2 regions of the Microbulbifer discodermiae genome follow, and region 2 is predicted to be linked to the other one. Evidence: predicted binding sites of a transcription regulator. Region 2 holds the regulator's gene; the other holds the start of a gene.
The links. The regulator PhoB, encoded in region 2, activates phosphate uptake and scavenging genes when phosphate is short. The targets are predictions, from matches to a motif close to TGTCATAAANNTGTAACA.
Positions count from the first base shown of each region.

Region 1: the regulator PhoB is predicted to act here: its motif matches at 3,699-3,716, upstream of AB1S50_RS06020 (PhoX family protein).

Region 1 covers NZ_JBFLAB010000011.1:18,659-27,794, reverse strand. The annotation lists gene AB1S50_RS06030 (MarC family protein) at 1-104, shown strand, start outside; gene pstS (phosphate ABC transporter substrate-binding protein PstS) at 140-1,294, opposite strand; gene AB1S50_RS06020 (PhoX family protein) at 1,698-3,614, opposite strand; gene AB1S50_RS06015 (TonB-dependent receptor) at 3,810-6,416, shown strand; gene AB1S50_RS06010 (phytase) at 6,552-8,492, shown strand; gene AB1S50_RS06005 (outer membrane beta-barrel protein) at 8,550-9,136, opposite strand, start outside.
Region 2 covers NZ_JBFLAB010000015.1:6,118-15,253, forward strand. The annotation lists gene AB1S50_RS07485 (DUF938 domain-containing protein) at 1-33, shown strand, start outside; gene AB1S50_RS07490 (hypothetical protein) at 35-397, shown strand; gene phoR (phosphate regulon sensor histidine kinase PhoR) at 465-1,766, opposite strand; gene phoB (phosphate regulon transcriptional regulator PhoB) at 1,917-2,621, opposite strand; gene ubiA (4-hydroxybenzoate octaprenyltransferase) at 2,818-3,702, opposite strand; gene AB1S50_RS07510 (chorismate--pyruvate lyase family protein) at 3,699-4,376, opposite strand; gene AB1S50_RS07515 (dicarboxylate/amino acid:cation symporter) at 4,472-5,779, shown strand; gene AB1S50_RS07520 (hypothetical protein) at 5,924-6,619, opposite strand; gene recG (ATP-dependent DNA helicase RecG) at 6,735-8,819, opposite strand; gene AB1S50_RS07530 (hydrogen peroxide-inducible genes activator) at 8,829-9,136, opposite strand, start outside.

The DNA of each region.
Region 1 (9,136 bases), on a different contig from region 2:
GTGATGCCGGTGCCAGTATCGTCAGCCGGGTAATGGGACTGATCATCGCCTCGGTGGCGACCACAAATGTACTCCTGGGGGTGCAGCAGTTTTATGCCATGTAGCCAGGCCCGGTTCGGGGGTAGCGGACTAATGCGGATCAGCGGATGTACTTGGCAGCCTCACGCGCTTTGGCGCGAATTTCTTCCGGTAGTGGAATATAGCCCAACTCGTCCGCCAGTGCCTGCGCCTCGTCACTCAGCATGTAATTCACCAGCAGGTTGAGGGCCTCCGCCTCGTAGCTGTTGTCGTGCTCGGTGGGGATTATCAGCCAGGAGAAGTTGGTGATGGGGTAGGCCTGTACATCCTCCGGATCCCAGGTCCAGGCAACCAGATCGGGTACTTCACTGGCTGGCAGTGTGTCATTGGGGAAGCTGACGTCGGCCAGTGCCGCAGCTCCTGTATGCAGTCCCGGGTCGATATAGGTGCCGGCGCGGTTTTCCAGTTTGGCCACTGGGAGCCCGGTCAGTTTGGCGTAACCGTAATTGAGGTAACCGATGGCGCCGGGTTTTTGGGATATCCGCGCGGACACACCGTCGTTTTTGGGCGCCTTGATGATATTGGCCTCGCTGGGCCAGCTGGGTGTGATTGCAGGGCCCACTTTGTTCCTGAACTCCTCGCTGATGGCGCTCAGGTGGCCGGTGAACACATAGCTGGTGCCGGACGCGTCGGAGCGGGTCACCAGGGTGATATCCAGGTCCGGAAGGTCGATATCGGGATTGGCCGCCGCAATCTGTGGGTCGTTCCACTTGGTGATTTCACCCAGGAAAATCTTCGTATACACCTTTCGGGGCATATACAACTCCTCCACACCCGGCAGGTTGAACGCCAGTACGATTTTGCCCGCAGTCACCGGCAGCAGCACCAGGCCGTGGGTTGCCTGCGCCATCTCCTCGTCGGTCATGGCAGCGTCCGATCCAGCGAAATTCACCACATCGTGGATAAAGTCCAGCACGCCGGCGCTGCTGCCCTTGGCGTGGTAATCAATAGTCACCGTCTTGTATCTGTCGGTGAAGTTTTTGAACCACTGGGAAAAAATCGGATGTGGGGAAGAGGCACCGGATCCATACAACTGCACTGACTTGGTGAATTCCGGGGCCGGTTCCTCTTGTTTGGGGGGATCGGCCGCGGGTTCAGGGACCGGTGCTTCGCTCTCTTTTTTACCAGTGTCGCAGCCGCACAGGATCGCCAGTGCCAGCAGCAGGGAGGTAAGTCCCGGGGAGACGGCGTTGCGGATCCTGGCGGTGGCGTGCATGCAGCGGCTTCCCCGGATTTAAGACAGGCGCTGTTGTGAACACTAGGGCCTGTTGACATTAATTGAGATAGCCCTGCTGCCATTGGCTTTGTGGCCTGCAAGGCAGGAATTGCGCTGTGTGGTGGGTCCACATAAGCTATTTCTAACGCCGCAGGGCGCGAAACCAAGGACAGCCCTTCGGGTTGTGCCGGAAAAGGCGCCACTCTTCGTTGCTCGTCGCTCATTTGGAACAACCAAACCGCGCTCCTCTTGCCTCGATTGGCACCGTTTCTGTCACAACAGGGTCAACTCAGTTAGTGTCAACAGGCCCTAGCGACAGCGCGGATTTGGCAGAGATACCCTAGGATTCTAGTTCAGTGGATCGATAGGGGCCGGGGTGCCGGCATTTTGGCTGCGGGGAAATTCAGCTGCCCACGGGACCGCCGTCCCGCCTGCGGATGGCCATTACCGAGGGCCTGGGGGGCAGCTCCGGATCATTGTCCGGCCAGCGGTGCGCCGGCTTATCGAATGTGGAGTCGCGGCTGTCAGCGGGGTGTTGCACCGCCACGAACAGAGTGGTGCCATCGGGGGTGAATTCCGGGCCACAGGCTTCCGCCCCCAGAGGGCAGCCGAAGAAGTGTTTGGGTATGGCGCGCCCCTCGCCCTCGGTGGCCATGGCCCAGAGGCCGTCGTGGAAACCGAAATCCTCGCAGCCATCGGTGGCGATCCACATGTTGCCACGCTGGTCGAAGGCGACATTGTCGGGGTTGGCAAACCAGCCGTGGGGTGAAATGTCCCCGGCGGACTGCTGTCCGTAGGCGCCCCGCTCGGCCGGGTCTTCGGCCTGGGGGTTGCCCCCCAGCAGAAAGAGATTCCAGCGGAAAGTGTCGCTGGTGTGATCGCGGTTGCCCTGTGTGCCCGGCGGCACTATTTCCAGGACGTGGCCGGCGCTATTGCGCGGCCGAGGGTTGCTGGCATTTAACCCATCGTCGCCGCGCCGCTTGTTTTTGGTCAGCATGACATAGGTGCAGTCATTGACGGGGTTGGTCTGCACATCTTCGGGTCGGTCCATGGGCGTTGCACCCAGCAGTACGGCGGCGCGGCGCGCATCGATAAGCACATCGGCCTGGCTGTGAAATCCGTTGTCGGCGGTGAGGGGGCCGAGACCGAATACCAGCGGCAGCCAGCGTCCACTGCCATCCCGATCAAAACGACCGGCGTAGAGGGTACCCTCGCTGAGCAGCTGCCGGTTGTCCGCCTGGATTTCATAGCGGCCGCTGGACAGGAAGCGGTAGACAAACTGGTGCTCATCGTCATCGCCCCCGTAAGCGGCGATGAGCTGGCCCGGCTTGGCCACCAGGGTAAAACCCTCGTGCTCGAATCGCCCCAGGGCGGTCAGTTTGCGCGGTGTGCTTGTGGGATCGTAGGGATCTATTTCCACCATCCAACCGAAACGATTGGGCTCATTGGGCTCCCGCTCAATATCGAAGCGGGGGTGGTGGTCGCCCCAGTTGCGGTTGTCCGGCCCTACGCCAAAATCCCGGTGGTTGCGGGCTTCCGCCGGGTCGGCGACCTTGTCCGGATTCCCCTGAAAGGCGCCGCCAAAACCCTCTTCAGCAATTAACAAGGTGCCCCAGGGTGTTTTGCCGCCGGCGCAGTTGGCGATGGTTCCGACCGGTTGCCGCCCGCTGGGATCGGCACTGGTGCGCAGTCTGGCGTCGCCCGCGGCGGGGCCGACTATTTCCATCGGCGTGGTGACGGTGATGCGGCGGTTGTAGGCACTCTCCAACACCGGCCGCCAACCTTCATCGGTTTTTTTTACCTCGACGATGGAGTGGCCGCAGGCGGCCATTTCGATCGCCACATGCTCCGCGCTCACTATGCGGCCGGCACTGCGTTTATCCGCGTAACCGGGAAACATCAGGTGGGGCAAAGTGTATTCGTGATTGACACACAGCAGGCCGGAGCGGCTGTTGTGGCTGCGGCTGTGGCGCAGCCCCTCGGCGGGGCCAGCATCGCTGTCCAGGGGCATAAAAGCGATAAAGTCGTTGTTATAGCCGAAGCGCCTTTGCTGTTCAGCGGGGGTCAGCGCCGCGGGTTTAAAAGTATCGCCCCCCGCGTCGATAGGGTCACCCCAGCGCAGCAGTATGTCGGCGGTATAGTCTTTCGGCAGGTGGTGCCTCGCGTCCAGCCTATGGGGAATTTCCGCAAAACCCAGGTTTTTTTCTGCGCTGCGGTGTCCGCTGCTACAGGCCGTCAACAGGGCCGCGCCGCCACCGGCTGCAAGCCCCAATGTCTTTATAAAGTGCCTTCGAACTGGATTTCGCGGATTCTTGCTCATTAGTTTTCACCTTTTGCCGGCCGGGCGGTATGGACCGCCGGGTTAATAATCAGCTAAGCCGGAGCAAAAATTCTGCCGCCCTTTGGTGAACTTTGTATGACAACCGTAAAAAAAGTGTCACGCAACGTTAATCATGGCCCACTAGGCTGCGCCTCATCAAATTTATGGCCTAGCACAAAATGGCAAGGGGGTAAGGTGAACAATAAATCAGTCTGCGGTGTGAAGGGAGGGGCGCCACTCACCACCCTGGCGGTCTTCGCAATCAGTGTCAACCTGGGTGCCCAGGAAACGCCAGACGATAGCCCCCGAGCGATGGAAACCATTGAGGTGACGGCCCAGGCGGCCAACGCCAGCAGTGCTATCGAACGGCAGCGCGCATCCGACAAGGTTGTCTCGGTGTTGACTTCAGAGGCCATCGGCTCCCTGCCGGACGCCAACGTGAGCGAAGCGCTGCAGCGGATTCCGGGCGTGTTTATCGAGCGGGACCAGGGCGAGGGCCGCTTTGTCGGCGTGCGTGGTATAGCCCCGAATCTGAATGCCGCCAGCATCAACGGCATGGGCATCCCGGCCCCGGAGCGGGACCGCCGCTCCGTTGCGCTGGATGTGATTCCGTCGGATTTGCTCTCCAGCCTGGAAGTGTTCAAGACGCTGACCCCGGACATGAGTGCCGATTCCATCGGTGGCGCCATCGAGATCAAGAGTCTGAACGCATTCGATCGGGATGGGCGCAGCGTCAAAGTGACGGTTGAGAACGGTTACAGCGCCCTGCAGGAGGAGACCAGCCCCAAGCTGTCGGGCGCTTTTACCGAGGTATTCGAACTGGACGGGCGCGAGCTGGGCGTGGCGCTGGCCGCCAGCTGGCAACAGCGTAACTTCGGTTCCGAGAACATTGAGACCGATGGCGTGTGGCAGCCACTCACGGCTCTGGATGGCAGCGAGGCCGTTGGTGCCACTGAGCTGGAGCAGCGGGACTACACAGTGACCCGTGAGCGCACCGGCCTGGTGGCCAATTTTGACTATCGCCCTAACGACAGCACTGAATTTTCCCTGCGCAGCCTCTATTCCGATTTTTCCGACGAGGAACAGCGCCAGCGCAATTCGTTTAAGTTGGACGAGGAGAACGACGAGCCGGACACCATCTCCGACGGCTTTGCGGTCTGGTCGGATGCCGCACTGGAAAAAGAGCTGAAAGACCGCTCCGAGGAGCAGAAGATTCTCTCTGTGGTCGCCGGTGGCGAGCACAGCTTTGCCCAGTGGGGCGTGAATTACTCGCTGGGCTATTCCCAGTCAGAGGAAAACGAACCGGGCCGTCGGGATACCACATTCGTGCAGGAAGGGCTGCAGCTGGGCTACGCCGGTGCCGGTGAGAGACCACAACTGACGGCCGGAGAAGCCGCGTTCACCGCGGCCAATTACGAATTGGACGAACTGGTGGTTGAAAACAATTTCACCGAGGACGAGGAAACCAGCTTCCGTCTGGATATCAGCCGCGAACTGCAGCTGGCGGGTAACCCTTCGTCGCTGCGGTTTGGCCTCAGCGAACGTCGCCGCAAAAAGAGTGATGACGTCAATGCAACCGTCTACGACGGTTTTGGCGGTGACTACACACTGGCGGAGTTTGCTGCGGACAACCTGGATTACAGTCTGGCCGACTTCGGTCCGGCGGTGAATCGCAGTGCCCTGAATCGTTTTATTAGTGCCAATATCGACAGCTTTGACATTGACGCCACCGATACGGCTCTGAATTCCACCCGCGACTATAAGGTGGAAGAGGATGTTTCCGCCCTCTATATCATGAACAGCATCGACTTTGGCAACGGCAATCTGGTCTATGGCCTGCGTTACGAGGCGACCGAGTTTCGCGCCAATGGTTGGCGCACCGTGGAATCCGGTGACGCTGTAGAGGGTGCCACCGAGGTGGCGGAAGATGTATATGTTTCCGCGACTGCCTATCAGCGGGAATATCACCACATCTTCCCCAGCGTAAATCTGAAGTACGAACTCAGTGACAATATACTGCTGCGCGGCGCCTATACCGAATCGCTGGCCCGCCCGTCCTTTGGTTATTTAAACCCGTCCCCCGCAGCCGTCGAGTACGATGATGGAGAGCTGGAGGTGGAAGCGGGCAATCCAAACCTGGATCCATTCGAGTCGCAGAATCTGGATTTTTCCTTTGAGTATTACGCCGATACCCTGGGGATGTTTTCCGTGGGTGTTTTTTACAAGAACATCGATCACTTCATCGCCATTGCGGATGTGGCCGATCGTGTGGATCTCACCCAGTTCCTGGGCGGCCTGCCGATCGAGGAGGCGCAGGTGTTGCAACCCATCAATGGGGACACAGCGACTCTGACCGGCGCTGAGTTCGCCTGGACCCGCGGCTTCGACAATGGCCTGCTGCTCAAGGCCAACGCCACCTTTACCGACTCAGAGGCGCAGCTGGACCTGGGTGACGGGACCAGCCGCAGCGAAACCATTTCCCTGCCGCAGCAGGCAGATACGGTTGCCAACCTGATTCTCGGATATGAACGCGACGCTTTCAGTATGCGCCTGTCCGCCGCTTTCAGGGGCGCACGCCTGCTGGAACTGGACTTGGAAGACGCGGCTTTCGATCTGTACGAGGACGACCATTTGCAGTTTGATCTGACTGCAAAATACAGTTTTCAAAACGGCGTGCAGTTGTCCTTTAGCGGTATCAACCTGACCGATGAACCTTTCTACGCCAATCGCAATGGTTTCAACGGTCAGTACGAGGAGTATGGCCCCTCCTATGTGCTAGGTCTGACCTACAGCAATTTTTAACTTCGTGCAGTAGCGCAGTTTTCAGCGCTGCTTGCTATCTGCGGCTATTGAGAAACAATGTCGAGTCCAGTGTCCACCGCGCCGGCGGCGGGGCAGTTTATGGAGGTTTAACTGGTGCGAGAGTCCGCAAACGCTATGAAAAAAAACGGTTGGCAATATGGGCTGGCGGTGCTGCTCGCTCTGGCAGTCACCGGTTGTCAGCGGGAGGCGTCCCAGGACCTTTCGCCGGCGCCCTGGCGCCCTGTAAAACAGTTGAGCTTTTCCCATCTGGAGGCCAGCCAATTGTCACCCGTCCAACTGGGTGATCTTGCCTATGTATTACTGGGCAGTGAGGTTCGGGGGTTGGTGCTGGTGGATGCCGGCGGCAGCCGGGTTCTGGAGTCCGGCAACGGCAGAGTGGAACAGTTCGCCACCCAGCGTCAGGCGGACGGCAGTTGGCTGATAGCTGCCTATGACGGCGATGCCGGTGAATTGCAGCTGCGCCGCCTCAGCGCTGCCTCTGGCGAAGCCGGACCGGCAATGCACTTTCTCGGAGCTGTTGATCTCTCCGCACCTCCCGCCGCTCTGTGTTTTTCCCAGCAGGCGCAGCGCTCGCACTTATTCGCGATCGGCGAAGACGGTCTGGGCCGTGAATTCATTGTGCATACAGCGCCGCAGGCTTGGCAGTTCAGTGAAGTGCGCCTGCTGTATTTTGGCCCCCAGGTCACCAGTTGCGTGGTGGATGATCCGCGAGAGCAGTTGTTGGTGGCACAGCCTCCCCTGGGTATCTGGGCTTTGCACGCCAGTGCCGAAGCGGATGAAAACCGCAGGGTTGTCGTCCCCGGCGGTGCACTGGGGGAGGAGTTTGGCGGGCTTTGGCTGGATAGGGGTAGGGATGAACTCTGGGTTGCCAATGGCGCGCGGGTGCGGGCTTACAGTCTCGGCCTGCCCCCGGACGCCCCGGTATTTGAGCGCACTCTGGCGGATATGGAGCCGATCTCCATCGCCTTGCAGCGGGATCTTTTGCTGGCGCTGGGTGAGGAGGGCGACCGGCTGCAGAAATACGATGTGGCACGGCCGCAAGCTGCCACCGGGGCACAGACCTTCGAGGCTGCAACGGCAATTACACAGGTGCTTCCGCGCGCGCAAACTCAGCCGGTGGCTTCCGGGGGCGATGCCGCCGACGATCCCGCCATCTGGGTCAATGGGCGTGACCCCAGCGCCAGCCTGGTGCTGGGCACGGACAAGAAGCATGGGCTCAACGTCTACCGGCTCGATGGCACTCTGGTGCAGCAGCTTCCGGTGGGCCGGGTCAACAATGTAGATCTGCGTCCGGTGGCGCAGGGGCGGTTCGCTGCACTGGCGGCCGCGTCCAACCGCACCACCGCTGGCATCAATCTGTTTGGCATCACTGCGGACGGGTTGGTGGAACATCTCGGGCTGCGCCCGGTCTCCATGGGCGACCCCTACGGTCTCTGTATGTACCGCCGGGATGGCAACTTCTATGCCTGGTTGTCCGACAAGGACGCAGGCCTGCAACTGCTGGAAATCCAACTGCAAGACAATGGGCTGGAATGGCAGCTGCGCAAGGTCGCCGAATTACAGGTCGCCAGTCAGGTAGAGGGCTGTGTGGTCGACGACGAGCGCGGCACCCTGTTTTTCGGCGAGGAGGATGGTGGGGTCTGGCGGCTGGATATCGCCGCATTCCTGGCCCACCGCGCCGGGCCGGAACTGGTGGCACCGGTGGATGGCGGGCAGCTGGTGGCGGATGTGGAAGGCATGGGGCTATACCTGGACGGGCCCCACAGCTATCTGGTGGTATCCAGCCAGGGCAACGACAGCTATGTGCTGTTCAGTCGCGATGGCAGCGAGTTTGTCGGCCGTTTTCGCGTCGCGGCCAATCTGCAGTTGGGAATTGACGGCAGTTCGGAAACAGACGGGTTGGATGTCACCAGTGCCATGCTCGGTGCCGATTACCCCCAGGGCCTGTTGGTGGTGCAGGATGGTCGCAACCGCATGCCCGGCGCGGCTCAGAATTTCAAACTGGTATCCTGGCAGGATGTCATGCGGCAGTTGCCTGCGGGTCACTCTGACTGAATTGGTGGCACCTGCGGCTGGCGGTGCTACAAGCACCGCCATAGTCGGGTTCATATCTCAGAAGTGGGTGCTCCAGCCAAGGGACAGTGTGTTGGCGTCGAAGGTGCCGCGCAGCTCATCGCTGCCCATGCTCTGCAGCGTCTCCCACTCCAGGCGCAGTGCCCAGGCATTGTCGTGCACATAACTGACACCGGCCCCATAGCCATACATAAAGCCTGTGTCGCCGTTGCTTCCCCTGCGATTGACGTTGTCCAGTTCTTCGAACACCTCACCCGTATTCAGGTCGACGAAGGTGACTAGATCCTGGCCGGTTTGTTTTTCGTGCAGTTGCCCGCTCCAGAAGCCGCCGCCGAGTTTTCCAAACAGACTGAAACTATCCCCTGCCAGTGGCCAGTGCCCCACTATATAGCCGGCGCCCAGATGCGTTTCCACCTTGTCGATGATATGCAGAAACTTTCCGAGGTCGTTGCTGAGATAGAAACCCAGTTCGGTCCGGTTCAGGCGCTGCAAACTGGCCTCCACGGCCAGATACGGCGACCAGCGCCAGCCGGCGTAGAGCTTCACACTGCTACCGGTATCGCTGCACTTGTCACTGGAAGCCATTTCGGGGCCGGCATCGACGCGCTGCACAAAGCGATCGGCGG
Region 2 (9,136 bases):
ATGGTGTGGCACAAAACAATAGAGGGGAGTTGAGATGCCCGAGTGGTTTGAAATGTCCGTGGTTATCGCCTTCGCCATTGCAGCGGTATTTTTTTTCGCCAAGTACCGGGAGACGGCCACCGCCCTGCACGAATGCGAACGCATGAAGAAACGCCTCTCCAGCGATCTGGACCGCTACCGCGACGTACCCCGCCTGCGCGCCCTGCGCGACGCTTTGATATCCACCGATCAACTGCCTGTGGATGACGACGGGCGCGAACACCTGCTGGTGCGGGACTCTGAACGACAACTGTACCATGTCACCCTGAACCACCAGGCGCAGGCCGTCAGCGAAGGCCAGGAGGTGACGTACCGCAGGGACGGTATTGAGCGGCTGCTGCAAGAGCTGGGAGACTAGGGCCTGTTGAGAAAGTATTTTTCAACAGCCTGCTAGGTCTGTTCACACCGAGTAAGTTGGCCCTAACTCAGGCCGCCGTTGCCGAGTCCAGTTTATGTGGTGGGAAATGCAGGGCAAAGGTACTGCCGCAGCCCGGCGTACTTTCTATGGTCATGTCGGCGCCGTGGCGCAGCAGTATATGTTTGACAATGGCAAGGCCGAGGCCGGTGCCGCCACTGTCCCGGGAGCGGCCCGCATCGACACGATAGAAACGCTCGGTGAGGCGCGGAATATGAATGGGCTCTATGCCGATACCACTGTCCCGCACGGAGAAGTGGCCTCCCTGCTCATCCACCCACCAGCGCAGGGCGATGGGACCGCCTTCCGGGCTGTATCTGACTGCATTCAGTACCAGATTGGCAAAGGCGCTGTGTAATTCCGAGGCCTCCCCGGTCAGCACCGCGTCCCCGCTACAATCGATGCTGATCTCATGCTGCCCGCCGCTGAAACTGCGCGCCTCGTGGGCGACCTGCCCGATCAATTCCCTGACCGACACCCTGTCGCTACCATGATCGAGTTCGGACGTCTCCAGCCTCGACAGCAGTAGCAGGTCGTTGACCAGGTCGGTCATACGGTCTGCCTGCTCGCGCATCTGCAGCAGCGGGCGCTGCCAGCCCGCCGGTGCCTGGCCACTGGTTTCCAGGGTTTCCAGATAGCCGGCGATCACCGTCAGGGGTGTGCGCAGCTCGTGGGAGACATTGGCGACGAAATCCCGGCGCATCTGCTCCAGGTTGTGCAGGCGGGTGATATCGCGAACTATCACCAAGGCCTCATCGCGTCCGAAACGGGTGACCTCCAGCTGCAGGGTGCGCGCCTCGTTCCCCGGCGCCGGCATGGTCAGCGGTGTGCCGGCAGATGGCTCCCCAGTGTGCATCAGGCGGGCAAAACCCGGGTCGCGCACAAAATTCACCAGTGGCTGACCGGTATCCCCGGGCTGCAGCGCCAGCAATTCGCCCCCAGCCGGATTCCACCAGGCCAGATTGCCGCCATCCTCCAGTGCCACAATGCCCTCGCGCAGGGCGCCGGTGCTGTCCTGGACCCGGCGCAACATGGTGTGGAGTTTCTGTTTCTCGCGGCGGTGACGGCGCTGCATCCGGTAAAAATCGTCGAAGATTTCGCCCCAGATACCAAACATGGTGGGCACTGCACCCCGGCGGCCGTTGGCCAGCCACAGGCTAAAGCGACTTTGCTGCCACAGCATCCAGCTCACATAAATGGCGAGCCCCATGGCAATCGCTAACAGCCAGTTCCCGGACGAGAAACCGAAAATAATACAGCCGAGAGCGATCACCAGAAAGCGCGCGAGTTCGCCGATACTGCGTTCCAGCATGGTGGTTGGTTCTCTCCATCATTGGATTCGAGCGGGGGCAGGTCCGTAGCGACCATTCGCTCTGGGCGCCGGCATTTTATTGGTATGGTAATCTTTCGCGCCGGGCCCCGGGTCTGTCCAGCGAACCCCCGATCCCGCGTGGGGGAATTGTCACACTTTTTCCGCAGTTTGCACAGAAAAGCGATAGCCGGTACCGCGCACCGTCTGCACATAGCGCTCGTGGCCGTCCATGCTCAGCGCCTTGCGCAGACGGCGGATATGCACGTCCACGGTGCGCTCCTCTACGTAAACATTGCCACCCCAGACATGGTCCAGCAGCTGGGCCCGGGTATAGGCCCGCTCCTGATGGGAGAGGAAGAAAGTCAGCAGGCGAAATTCGGTGGGGCCCATATCCACTGCCCGTCCATTGATGGTGACCCGGTGGCAAATGGGGTCGAGCACCAGTTTGTCGGCGGTGAGGGGCTCCTCCGGTGAAGACGGCCCGGCGCGGCGCAATACCGCTTTCAGGCGCGCCACCAGCTCCCGGGGGGAGAAAGGTTTGGTGATATAATCATCGGCACCGGTTTCCAGTCCCTTGATTTTGTGATCCTCCTCGCCCTTGGCGGTGAGCATGATAATCGGCAGCGAGGCGGTCAGCTCGTCCCGCTTGAGACGGCGGGCCAGCTCCACACCGGAAATATCCGGCAGCATCCAGTCCAGCAGCATCAGATCCGGCTTTTCATCGATTGCCAGGGCGTGCGCGGCCTGGGCATTCTCCGCTTCGATACAGCGGTAGTCTGCCATCTCCAACGCCACACGCAGCATTTCCCGCACTGACGCTTCATCATCGACGATTAGAATGGTTTTACTGTGCATCCTGATCCCATAAGTGATGTCCGTTCGACGCACATTTAACGGCAACTCAGTGACAAATATATGACAGCCGGAGCGCCCCGCACATTAATTTAATGACCCATGGGTAACGATCACCGGGGCAAAAATTCGGGGGGAAATAATCGCCGGAGCATTGGGAACTTAATCCCAACACTGGCGGGAAAGCTGGGCACTGGTTTTATCCATTGATGAACTGGTCCACCAAAATTCCAGCAAAGATCAGTGCGCCGACCCAGTTGTTATTGATAAACGCCATGAAACAGGCCTCGCGCCGGCGCTCCCGCACCAGCCACTGCTGGTATACAAACAGGCCCGCGACCGCCGCCAGGCTGACCAAATAGACAGCGCCCAGCTGAAACTGCCGCCCGATCAACAGCAGCGCAAAAATTGTCATTCCCTGCAGGGCACCGGTCATCGCGCGGTCCATGTCCCCGAACAATATGGCGGTGGACTTGACCCCGATACGCAGGTCGTCGTCCCTGTCCACCATCGCATAAAAGGTATCGTAGGTGACGGTCCACAGCAGGTTGGCGGTGAAGAGCAGCCATGCCTGCGGCGGCACTGCGCCGGTGCTGGCGGCAAAGGCCATGGGTATACCCATACTGAAGGCCGCGCCCAGGACCACCTGGGGCAGGTGGGTGTAGCGCTTGGCGAATGGGTAGGCGGCCGCCAGCACCACCGCCAGCAGCGACAGCTTTACCGTCAATGCATTGGTAGTCAGCACCAGCAGAAAGGCCACCAGGCTCAGGCCGGCAAACAGCCACAGTGCGCCGGCCGCACTGACCGCGCCGGTGGCCAGTGGCCGCGCTGCGGTCCGCTTCACCCGGCCGTCCACATTGCGGTCGGCGAAGTCGTTGACCGCGCAGCCGGCGGCCCGCATCAACAGCACTCCCAGGGTAAACACCGCAAACAGGTGCAGTCCGGGCCACCCCGGGGACGCCAGCCACATCGCCCACCAGGTGGGCCACAGCAGCAGCATCCAGCCAACGGGCCTGTCCATGCGGGCAAGCTGCCAATAGGGCAGTACCGCCGGCCAGCGCTGGGCGATTTGTTGACTGATCACTCTGCCTCCCCGAGCTTCATATCGCTGGGCTGCTGTCCGGTGCCGCCGGTACAGGGCGGCCCGGCGGGGCGAAAGCTACCGAGAAAGGTCTCCGCCACCAACAGGGGCTTGTCGCGCAACCAGAAAGTGGAGCGGCGCCCCCAGGCACTGTCCCCCGCGTCCTCCAGTTCCGCCAGCCGGCAGTCCGGGTTGCGCCGCAACTGGTTGAGCAGAATGGGGCCGCGCCGCATGTCCGCCTCACAGAACAGCAGCTCTCCCAGTGGCCGGTCATCGAGGCTGCGCAGATAGCGGGACTTGCCCTGCAGGCTGCGCATGGGCAGCACGCTGCGCGCGTAAACCCAGGGAACACCGCCGCCACACAACAACACCTCGCGCACCAGGGCGAGTTGGCGCGGTCGCAGGCCCAGTGCGCGGCGCTCCTCCTGCGCCGGTCGCCGCCAGCTTTGGCTGAGCACCCTGACGGCCAGGCACCCGCGACTCTCTCGCTTCAGTGCCGCGGTCAACGAGCCCGGATACCATAGCCAGGGCCGCAGCCGCGCCGGCGGCTGGCCGTGCACAGCCTCCAGCGGTTCAGCCAGCCAGGCTCCGTACGGAACATAGGGGGATTGGTACAACGCTGCCCTCGGTGCAAAATCAAAGCCGCATTGTACCCGCTCGGCGGTGGGGTTGATCAAGCCGCAAGGTTGGACCTTTGCTCAGGGGCGCGGCGACGGATATAGTGCCCTTTCCCTCGAGACAATAATGAACCCTTCCGAAGAGTGATATCGCTATGGGCCTCACCACCAAAATCGTAATGGCGATGCTGCTGGGCATAGTCGTCGGCGTTTTGCTGAATTTCCTCAATGCCAGTCAACTGCTGGGCAGCGGCGTGACCGAGTTTATCAACAGCTACCTGACAGAGGGCCTGTTCGACATCATCGGGCGCATATTTATCGCCTCGTTGAAGCTGATGGTGGTACCGCTGGTGCTGGTATCCCTGATCTGCGGCGCCTGCGCCCTGTCCGAGGGCAGCCGCATGGGCATGCTGGCGGGCAAAACCGTGGTGCTCTACCTGGTGACCACCGCTGCAGCAATCACACTGGCACTGTGCATGGCGCTGCTGTTTCAGCCGGGTATGGGCATGACGGACGTGGTGGCCGATGCGACCTTTCAGCCCAAGCCGGCCCCTCCCCTGTCGGAGGTATTGGTGAATATCTTTCCCACCAACCCGGTGGATGCCATGGCCAAGGGCAATATGCTGCAGATTATCGTGTTCGCGCTGTTGATGGGTTATGCCGTAGCCCGCACCGGCGAGGCCGGCCGCCGCGTAGCCGATTTCTTCAGTGATCTCAACGATGTGATTATGCGCATGGTCGGCGTGCTGATGGTATTTGCACCCTATGGGGTATTCGCCCTGCTGGCGAACAAGATTGCGCAACTGGGTGTCGATGCCATATTCCAGCTGGGCAAGTATTTCCTGGTAGTGCTGGCGACCCTGCTGCTGCACGCGCTGGGTGTCTATTCAATTCTGCTCAAGTTGCTGTCGGGACTGAATCCCCTCGAACTGCTGAAAAAGATGCGTCCGGCCATGGTGTTCGCCTTCAGCACGGCCTCTTCGGCGGCGACGATTCCAGTGACTCTCTCCACGGTGGAAAAGCGCCTGGGGGTGGACAACAAGGTGGCGGCCTTCACTATCCCCCTGGGAGCGACTATCAACATGGACGGCACCGCCATCATGCAGGGTGTAGCCACGGTGTTTATCGCCCAGTTGTACGGTATCGACATAGGCCTGGCGGGTTACCTGACAGTCATTCTCACCGCAACCCTGGCTTCCATTGGAACTGCAGGTGTGCCCGGCGTCGGGCTGATCATGCTGGCCATGGTTCTGCAGCAGGTGGGCCTGCCGCTGGAGGGGATTGCCATAGTGATAGGCGTCGACCGCCTGCTGGACATGGTGCGCACCGCGATCAACATCACCGGGGACTCTGTCATCAGCACCATCGTGGCGAAGAGTGAGGGCGCTTTCGACGAAAGCGTTTTCAATGACCGCAACTACACCGCGATCGACGGTGCCGCTGCGGCCACCGCCGCCCGCTGACTGCGGCGGAATCCCCTGGCGGGGATTTTCGGATCGCGATTCAGGCGTGGCTGCTCGATTTGTCGCGGAGGGTTTGCGGACATGCGCCGCAAACCCGGGATTAGGGAAGCCAGGGAGGGCTTTTCAGCAACCTGCCAGGGCCTGTTAACCGGTGGCGGGGAGCAAATCGCGCAGTTCGTCGGCCTCCAGGTCGCCGTCTGCGCGACGCACCAGCCTCCTCGCCACTTCGCTCAGGACCTCGCTGATAGCGGCATCGGTGGTATCCTCGCTATTGCTGCCGTCAGCGGCGGACTTCACGGTGTAATCCTTTTTCACCCTCAGCCTGCCGACGTCTATATCGCGACTAAACAGGCTGCGATCGGCGCGATCGCGAATCTCTATGCGCACTGACCCCTCAAGACGTATGGTGCCGCGTTCAACTTCATAGCCGTCGCTGCTCTCCAGCGCCACCAGGTTTTTAACCACGGTTAGCTGCGCGATGGTGCGCAACGTCAACAGCGCCTCAGTCTGCGTCAGTGGAACCTCCTCATCGACGAAAAACTCCCGAAAATGCCGTTGCATTTCACTGTCGAATTGCGCGCGGTACCGGGCCAGGGCCGCATTACGCAATGCGCTGAGTTCCCCCTCGCCACCGGCCTGGGCGAGCAGCTGATAGAGTTTGGCGCCGTTGACCGGCACCGGGATGTTCAGGTGGATCCGAATGGGGTCTATGGTCAGGGTGGGATTGGCCTCATCCGCCCCCAGACCGAAGAGCCCGCCCTGGGCAGTGGCGCTCTCTGCAGTCAAGAGCAGCGATCCAGAAAGCATCAGGCTGCAGAGCATAGTCGTCATTTTTGTCATTTGTTGCTCTCCCTGGATACAGAAAATGGGCGTTTGATGTCAGGCCTGCATTCGCAGGCGTCTATAAGCACCCCAAGGCTGCCAGCTACCGCGCCAGAGAGCAACCGCCCGTCGCTCAGACTTCGGCAAAACGCGGCTTGTTCTGTAACCAGCGGGCGATCAGCTGCTGGCGCATAGGGTCGCTGAGCGCCGGGTCAGCAGCGATTTTCTGTATCTGGGGCAACAGGTGCGCATGCCTCTGCAGGTCGGCGATCCGGTGTTCTATTTCGCCGGTCTGCCGGGTTCCCAGTATTTCCCCCGGCCCCCGCAGGCGCAGGTCTTCCTCGGCGATGGCGAAGCCGTCACTGTGCCGCCGCATCGCCTGCAGCCGCGCGCGGCCCGTTTGTGACAGCGGTGTACCGTAGAGGAGTACACAGTGGCTGGCGATGGAGCCCCGCCCCACCCGGCCGCGCAGCTGGTGCAGCTGGGCCAGGCCGAGACGCTCCGGGTTCTCGATGATCATCAGGCTGGCATTGGGGACGTCCACCCCCACCTCGATGACCGTGGTCGCCACCAGCAGGTCCAGTTGTCCCGCCTTGAAGGCGGCCATAACAGCCTCTTTCTGCTCCGGTTTCAGGCGGCCGTGCACGAGACCGACACTGAGCCCCGGCAGTGCCGCGGCCAATTCGGCTGCAGTGGACTCGGCCGCCTGGGCCTCCAGAGTTTCGGATTCCTCGATCAGGGTGCACACCCAATAGGCCTGGCGCCCCTCGGCCACGGCTCCCTGCACCCGCTCTATCACCTGGTCGCGGCGCTCATTGGAAATAGCGACAGTATTGATGGGCTGGCGCCCCGGCGGCAGTTCGTCGATCACGGAGCAGTCCAGATCGGCAAAAGCGGACATGGCCAGCGTGCGCGGAATCGGTGTGGCGGTCATGATCAACTGGTGGGGCTGCAGGCGCTGGGTGTCACCGGCGGCACTGCCCTTGTCCCTCAGTTCGAGGCGCTGGCGAACGCCGAAGCGGTGCTGTTCGTCGATGATCACCAGGGCCAGGTTGGCGAACACCACCTCCGCCTGGAACAGCGCGTGGGTACCGATTACCAGCTGGGTGTCACCGCAACCGATAGCGGCGAGCTGGCGACGCTTTTCCGCCGCCCTGAGACCACCGGCCAGCCAGGTCACCGAAATTCCCAATGGTTCGAACCAGCTACAGAAGTTGCGCCGGTGCTGATCCGCAAGTATTTCCGTGGGAGCCATTACCGCCACCTGGGCGCCGTTAGCCAGTGCCTGCAGCGCCGCCAGGGCGGCAACCAGCGTTTTTCCGGATCCCACGTCCCCCTGTAACAGGCGCATCATCGGCGCGGCTTTGGCGAGGTCAGTGGCGATCTCCGCACAAACCCGCTCCTGGGCGCCGGTCAGGGCAAAGGGCAGGCGGGCGAGAAAATCACGTCGCAGCGCGGGATTTTCCGGCAGTGCCTGGGCACCGATCCTGGACATGCCGCGCCGCAACGCCAGCAAGCTCAGGTGGTGCGCCAGCAACTCTTCCAGAGCCAGGCGCAGCTGTGCCGGATGCTGCCCTTCGGCCAGTTGCGCCGGGTCCGCACTCGCCGGGGGCGCGTGCAGAAACCGGATAGCGCCGGCGAGGGGGCCACCCATCCCCGCGGGCAACAGCTGTGGCGGCAACAGTTCGTCGACGCCACCGTCCACGAGCAGCTCCAGCCCCTGCAGTACCAGGCGGCGCAGACGGGCCTGGGTCATGCCCTCGGTCAGTCCATAGATAGGGGTGAGACTATCCGGGATCGCCGGCGACTCACCTTGCAGGATCAGAGTTTCCGGGTGATACAGTTCCAGGCCTGCGGCACCGCGGCGCACCTCGCCGAAACAGCGCAGGCGGGTGCCGGGTGCAAAGCGATTTTTCTGTGCTGCAGTGAAGTGAAAAAAGCGCAGCGATAGTGTGCCACTGTGATCCTGCAACCGCACCACCAGGCTGCGGCGGCGGCCGTACAGAATATCGGCAGCGCGGATATCCCCCTCCACCACAGCGTCCACCCCTGTCTGCAGGCCGGCGATAGGGGTGATGCGGGTGCGGTCCTGGTAGCGGCAGGGCAGGTGCAGCAGCAGGTCCTGCACCGTGTTGATATGCAGCCTGGCCAGCACCTGGGCCACCCTGTCGCCCACGCCCTTGAGCACTGTTACCGGTTGATCCGCCAGATCCCTCACTGCCCGCCGTCACGCCCCCAGCTGACACTGGTTGATGGCATCCCGCAGCACATCGACCGCCTGATGGCGCGGAAAACTGGCGCGCCACGCCAGCGCCACCGTCCGCTGCGGGCTGGGGGATGTGAACGGCCGTGTTTCCAGCAGGCCCGAAGCATATTGGGAGCCGGTTGCCGCCGACATGGGCAATACGGTGATACCCAGGCCGGAGGCCACCATATGGCGCAGGGTTTCCAGTGAGCTGCCGTCTGCTACGGTGCGCACCTGGGCACTGCCCCCCTGGCGCTCCATGGACTGCTGCAGATCCGGGCATGCCTCCA